DNA from 2 places in the Streptococcus gallolyticus subsp. gallolyticus DSM 16831 genome. Region 2 is predicted to be linked to the other one. Evidence: riboswitches for the same ligand, from Rfam matches in the RefSeq annotation. Region 2 holds a riboswitch; the other holds the start of a gene.

Region 1 (3,424 bases), 510 kb from region 2:
CGGAATGAATGTGCCTTTGCCATGGATAAATGATAAACACGCTTGGGTAACTATTATTGTGATTTGTATTGTCCTTTGGCTTCTCATTGTGGCACTTTTACGTTATATGATATACCGAAAATCTTAATATAAAGGGAGAAAATTTATGTCTGAAATGTCAAAAGAGCGGTTGGTTGCCTTTACGGATGCTGTTCTGGCTATCATTATGACCATTTTGGTTTTGGAATTAGAACGTCCATCAGAATTAACATGGTTAGCCTTGTGGGAGTTAAAAACCAACTTTTTTGCCTACACCATTTCCTTTTTCTGGCTGGGAACAATGTGGGTCAATATGCACAGAGCTTGGGACAATGTTGAAAAAGTCAATAACCGCTTGGTTTGGATTTCCATGCTTTTGTTGTTTTTCTCATCATTTTTCCCTTACACAACCTCTTTAGTGGCTAGTGATTTTAACAGTTCAGTAGCACAAATTGTCTATGGTGCTATTGTTATGCTCGTTTCTTTCACTAATGTTTGGATGTATTCAGAATTAACCAATGTTGCTACCACAAATGAAGCAGAAGCAGCTGCAAGAAGCCATAATAATTGGATGCGTTGGGACATTGCTATAAAAGTTATTGGTATGCTATTGAGCATGACCGTTTTTCCACAAGCCATGATGTGGGCTGTACTTTTTACCGCTGTTGTCATCGTTGTCCCAAGGTCAATTTAAAAAACACGCTACAAACGTGTTTTTTTGTTTTATCTCTTAACTAAGAAAAGTTTTCCTTGTGTCGGAATGATAATAGCTAGCGCTAAAATAACGAAAATCAAGGTTAACAGCCCAGCTGTTCCGTTAACGGTGAATGAATACCAATAAGGCGACATTCCTTTTGGCGCATAACTTCCCCAGAAAATAAAGCCAGCGACGAAATGCCAAAAATAGCGGACAAAGACAGCTAAGATAGCACCACCTGTCGCGTAAAATAAAGCACGTCCTTTATTGTCCTTGGCAAGAGCATTTTGAAAAGGAACAGTAAAAATACCAGCTAAGCCCATGGAAACAAAGGCAACGATGTATTCGATAAGCACTTGTGATAAGGCTAAATACCACACTTTACCAAGGATAAAATGTAGTAAGCCCCAAATCAGCCCAGCCAATACGCCATATTTTGTGCCACGACGTAGTGCAAAGAGGACTAAGGGAATAGCTCCAAACGACGGTGTGAACCAGCTTGCAAAATCTGGAATGTAAGATAAAGCCATGGCTAAAGCAGCTACTAAAGCTGTTTCAATCAAAGCAGACAGTTGAGAATTTTTTGATGACATAAATAAAAGCTCCTTTTGATACAAAGGAGCTTATTTTTCTGATAATATGTGCAATGATATTCAAAACAAAGTTTAAAACGGTCATGTCACAATCCCTACGCTCGTACTAACGAGATCAGGTTATCAGGATTTCGCAAATGCGATCTCAGCCAGAGGCACTCCTTTGTGAATCTAATTGCTTATAGTCTAGCATGAAAGAAAGTTTCTTGTCAAGCTTAGTTTTCATGCTTTTTGAAAATTATCACACATTTCCAAAATTGGCTCAGACTAGAGACCATAATTGTAATCATCATCTTGCATGGCTTCAACAGAACCAAGGAGATAACCATTTCCGACTTGACTAAAGAAATCGTGATTAGACGTTCCTGTTGAAATACCGTTCATGACAATAGGGTTAACGTCGTTAGCAGTATCTGGGAAAAGTGGATCTTGCCCCAGATTCATCAGGGCTTTATTGGCGTTGTAGCGCAAGAATGTCAATACTTCATCAGTCCAACCAACACCGTCATACAGCGATTTGGTATAATTTTCCTCATTTTCGTAAAGTTGATAAAGTAAATCATACATCCACTCACGAAAATTGTCTTGTTCTTCTTCAGATAATTCATTGAAACCAAGTTGGAATTTATAGCCAATGTAAGTGCCGTGAACAGATTCATCACGGATAATCAATTTGATAATTTCAGCAACGTTTGCCAATTTATTGTTGCCAAGATAATAAAGTGGTGTGAAAAATCCAGAATAGAAGAGGAAAGTTTCTAGGAAAGTAGAGGCAACTTTCTTTTGCAACGCATCCCCATTTTCATAAATATCATTGATGATTTTTGCCTTTTTTTGCAGGTAGTCATTGCTATTTGTCCATTCAAAAATGGCTTCAATTTCAGATTTTGTGTTAAGTGTTGAAAAAATAGAGGAATAAGATTTGGCATGAACTGACTCCATGAATTGAATGTTATTCAGAACAGCTTCCTCATGGGGGGTTCTGACGTCCGCACGAATCGCTTCGACGCCAGATTCAGATTGCATGGTATCTAGCAAAGTTAATCCGCCAAAGACTTTTCCGACAAGGTCTTTTTCCTCGGCTGACAATTTACGCCAATCATCAAGGTCATTTGATAACGGAATACGTGTATCAAGCCAAAATTGCTCCGTCAACTTTTCCCAAGTTGATTTATCAATGATGTCTTCAATCTCATTCCAATTAATGGCTTCATAATAAGTTTGTGACATTTATATTCTCCTAAAAGTGATTAAGAAAGCCAGCCAAACGACTGGGATTTCAGAAATAGTATTTAAATTTTTAAGATTGTTTTTTTCCATGGAGTAAGCTAACCTAGCAAGGTATTTTGTCAAGAGTGAAAGTTACCCCAATGCTAACATCTTTTTGAATTCCTAAGCGAAAGTAGTTACTGCTTTGATTTTAGTTTTTGTAGAACAAGGACAAGTTTTCTAATCATGAATTACTAACAGCCGTTTACTGCAACGTGTCAATAAGCAAGCCGATTTGTTAAAGTGAATATTGTCTTGTTCATGTTTAACAGTACACAAATCAAAGTTACGCCACGTAATTAATCGACTCGATACTAGCCGATTAATGGAGTTGTAAGTGAGTTAGCCATTTCGCTATAACGTTTGTTGTCTTGTTACTGGGTTCTGCAGAGACAAATCCAAGTGTTCGATAAATGACTCAATAATAATCATTTGGTGAAGTTAGTAAGTGAACTAGGCAAACTGCCATAGCGGTTGCCGTCTTGTTATTAGGTCCTTTAGACAAATCCAAGTGTTCGATAAGTTACGACACGAAACCAAATGACTCGATAATAGTCATTTGGTGAAGTTAGTAAGTGAACTAGGCAAACCGCCATAGCGGTTGCCGTCTTGTTATTAGGTCCTTTAGGACCAATAACAAGTGTTCAGTTAAATCACGCAGCTTTCGCATTGGTTTGAGCCGACTTCATCACCGTCATCGGTAAAGGTACGGATGTAGTAGATTGATTTAATGCCTTTATTAAAAGCGTAATGGCGCAGGATAGACAGGTCACGAGTGGTTTGTTTACTTTGCGTTTTCCATTCATAGAGACCTTGCGGAATATCGCTGCGCAAAAAGAGCGTTAGT
Region 2 (3,424 bases):
ATGTGTCATTTTGACCAGCTTGCGGGTTATCAGAATTTGCTAAATAAATCCCTGTCACACCAAGTTTTCTAGCTTCTTTGAGATTTGCAAGACTATCCTCAACATAAATAATCTGATTAGCATTCAGGCGCTCTTGTTCGAGAATTTCCTGAAAAAATGCCTGCTCTTTATCAGCATATCCCATACTTAAACACGAATATAAGGTCGTAAAATACGGCAACAACTGCTGTGATTTCAAGCCAATTTCAGCCAAATCATAATAATTAGAAGTCACTGCATAAAGCTTGCAACCACGCCTAACCAAAGCTGCTAAAACGCACTTCGCATTTTCCATAATATCGACCGTTTCGTATAATTGAAGCAAAATCGCTTTTAAAATTTCTGGTTGATAAGCTTGCCCTTGCTTGCCAAAAAGTTCTCTCAAATAATGTTCTGCCTCTAGCATATTTAATTGCCACAACTTCTGCTTCATTTCTGTGGTATAAGTCAAATTCACCGTACTCAAAAAGTCCTCAACAGCCTTATCCCACAATCCATAGGAATCAAAAATCACTCCATCAAGGTCAAAAAAGATTATCGTTTTCATTATTTATTTTTCAGCGACAAGCGCCACATAACCACCCTTGTCGTACCCTTCAATTGGTTCTTCCACAAAATCATTTGTGTAAATCGGCTGCGCTGTCAATGTTTGGAAATAACGGATATTTGTCATTCCTAGCTCCTCACGCAAGATATTTTCTTTCTCAAGTGGTGAATGGAAAATGGCAGAGCTGACAAGTTCGATTGGATAAGGGAAAGTTGGTGCGATTTGTTCAAATAATTCTTTCTCATATGACCCAACATGCGCCGCAAATTTGTACAAAATGCCATACGCACTTTCAACAGGAACATCAAGTAAAATCAAATGCCCACCTTTTTTCAAAGCACGGTGACAATTCTGATAAGCTGCTGACAAATTTTTGATATAACTTGAACAACCATTTAGATAAATCACATCATAGCTATTTTCCGCTAATTCGCTTGTCTCAGCATCACCGATAAAAACAGTCATTCCTCTTTTGCGGGCGATTTTTGCCATATCCGTTGACGGTTCAACACCATATTGGACATGAATGCCATATTCTCTTTTCAAGGCAGATTCAAAAAGCCCACTACCACAACCAATCGAAAGTATCGTTTTCTTTTCCAACGGTTCAAGCGTACGGTGCAATAACTTTAATTCACTGGCAAAAACATTTTCATTTTTCATAAACCATTGGTCATATGCATTAGCATAACCATCAAACATCTTAGCTTTACTGGTCATTATTTTTCTCCTAATTTTTTACTTGGCTTTAAATATAAATTTTCTAAATTAACAAAATAAGCAGAGTATCTCAATCCATGAACGACAGTCAATCCAAGCGCACCACCGATAAGCGTGGCACAAATAAATCTTGGCATAAAAAGAAATAAAGATTGTGCTGCGGAAGCTTTTGCCAAGAGCTCATTATCACCATTAGCTGTCATTGTCCAATACCAGTTCATAACGGGTGCAGAGAGAATCGAGCCAATAATACCAGTGCCGAGAAACTCCCCCATCCACGACATGATTGGTCTCTTGGTTAAGCGGTAAAAATAAGCAGCTAAAACCGCCCCAGGAACCGCTCCTAAGATGGCTAACGGTGCCACACTTGCTACTCCTGCTTGTGTCAAAATACGAATCACCGCAACAATCAATGCCATAGTAGCTGCATACAACGGTGTCATAAATGTTCCTGCAATGATATTGACGACGCTAGACATAAATGCCATTCCCTCAATCCGAAAAAGTGGTGTCAACAGGACATCTAAAGCAACCATAATGGCTAAAACCGTTAAACGATGAACATGATTAAATGTCATTTGTCTTCCTTTCCTGACAAATAGGCAGCCAAAAACTCAGCCAAAACAAGCATAAAAAAACACCACTTGAAAACTTCAAATGGAGTCATTTTTATCTTGAAAAACTGCAGAATAATCCCTTTAGTATTGCAATACTAAAGTATTTTTTCTATCGATTTTTAGCACAACAAAAAAACGTTGTTACTCACACATTTCCCTTCGTCAGTTCTAACTGCATCAGGTTCAATGGGTATAATCTCAGCTTTTACGCACCCCAAATGTCTTTATTTAATTACAAAATTAACTATAACACATTCACCTTGAAAGCGCAATAATTTTCAGAAAATTTTAGATAAAGAAAAATCTGCCCAGCAAGTTGTCAATTGATAAAAAAAGGGTATAATTTGTACAAAAGAACTTTTAAAATGGAGTAAAATATGAAATATTTAGGGCAGGCCTTCAAAGAATTAAGAGAAGCTAGACATATCTCACTAGCTAAAGCCTCTGGTGGGCAATTCTCTCCTTCAATGCTCTCAAAATTTGAAAGCGGAAAGAATGACCTTTCTGCTCAAAAATTATTTATAGCACTTGAAAATACTCACATTGAAATCAATGAATTTCTTTATCTGACTAGAGGATTTTTAAAAAGCGACTTGGTAGAATTACAAGAGAAAATCTATGCTTGTGAGGAAAAATTTGATAGTGCTGGTTTACAAAAATTGTATGAAAGTGAACTTAAAAAACAGCAAGATGAAGAGACAGGAATGATATATGCGCTAATTGTTAAAGCACATTTGAAAGCCTTTGATGAGACTGTTGAACTAACAGCGAAAGAGGAAACTTTTCTTTATAATTACCTTTTTGATACTGAAATTTGGGGCAATTATGAGCTGACATTACTTTCTATTTGCTCTACCTTATTAACTCCTGATTTGTTTACCATGTACGCTAGAGAATGTCTCCGAAAGACTGATTTTTTAGGAGAAATCAAAGAAAATCGAAAAATCATTCATAACATGTTGCTCAATGGGTTTCTGCTATGTATTGATGAAAATGATTTTATCAATGCTAATTACTTCGACAAACAAATTCAAAAGCATTTTTACCAAGAAAGCGAAGCTTATTATCGTATTGTTTATCTATGGGCAAAGGGGTTATTTAGCTACAAACAAGGGCAGCAGCAAGCTGGTAAGAAGCAAATGGAAGAGGCTATCCACGTCTTACGGATTTTAGAATGTCATTCAGCTGCTGACTATTACACTTCTGGCATGCAAGACGCCATTAAAGGCAATGACGATTAGGTATATTTTTTGAATATATTCAAAGTGCTTATTTTGAGAAAAATTTTATTTTCATGCTCAACGTTCACAAATAGAGATTTGATTCATTTATAAGTACAAAAAAACAGTCCACTGGACTTAATTCGCTTTCCCATTTTCGGGCTCGTGAAAAAACAGTCCACTGGACTTAACTCGCTTTCTCATTTTCGGGCTCGTGAAAAAACAGTCCACTGGACTTAACTCGCTTTCTCATTTTCGGGCTCGTGAAAAAACAATCCACT

The links. Region 2 has a riboswitch for thiamine pyrophosphate ahead of thiW (energy coupling factor transporter S component ThiW). Riboswitches for the same ligand answer to the same signal wherever they lie in the genome.
Region 1: another riboswitch for thiamine pyrophosphate. It lies ahead of thiT (energy-coupled thiamine transporter ThiT); the one in region 2 lies ahead of thiW (energy coupling factor transporter S component ThiW).

What each region holds. Positions count from the first base shown of each region.
Region 1 covers NZ_CP018822.1:779,430-782,853, forward strand. The annotation lists gene BTR42_RS04195 (magnesium transporter CorA family protein) at 1-127, shown strand, start outside; gene BTR42_RS04200 (TMEM175 family protein) at 155-712, shown strand; gene thiT (energy-coupled thiamine transporter ThiT) at 742-1,308, opposite strand; TPP riboswitch at 1,384-1,481, opposite strand; gene nrdF (class 1b ribonucleoside-diphosphate reductase subunit beta) at 1,576-2,538, opposite strand; gene nrdE (class 1b ribonucleoside-diphosphate reductase subunit alpha) at 3,226-3,424, opposite strand, start outside.
Region 2 covers NZ_CP018822.1:1,289,354-1,292,777, forward strand. The annotation lists gene BTR42_RS06505 (HAD family hydrolase) at 1-586, opposite strand, end outside; gene BTR42_RS06510 (class I SAM-dependent methyltransferase) at 590-1,306, opposite strand; gene thiW (energy coupling factor transporter S component ThiW) at 1,306-1,884, opposite strand; TPP riboswitch at 2,061-2,150, opposite strand; gene BTR42_RS06520 (Rgg/GadR/MutR family transcriptional regulator) at 2,301-3,164, shown strand.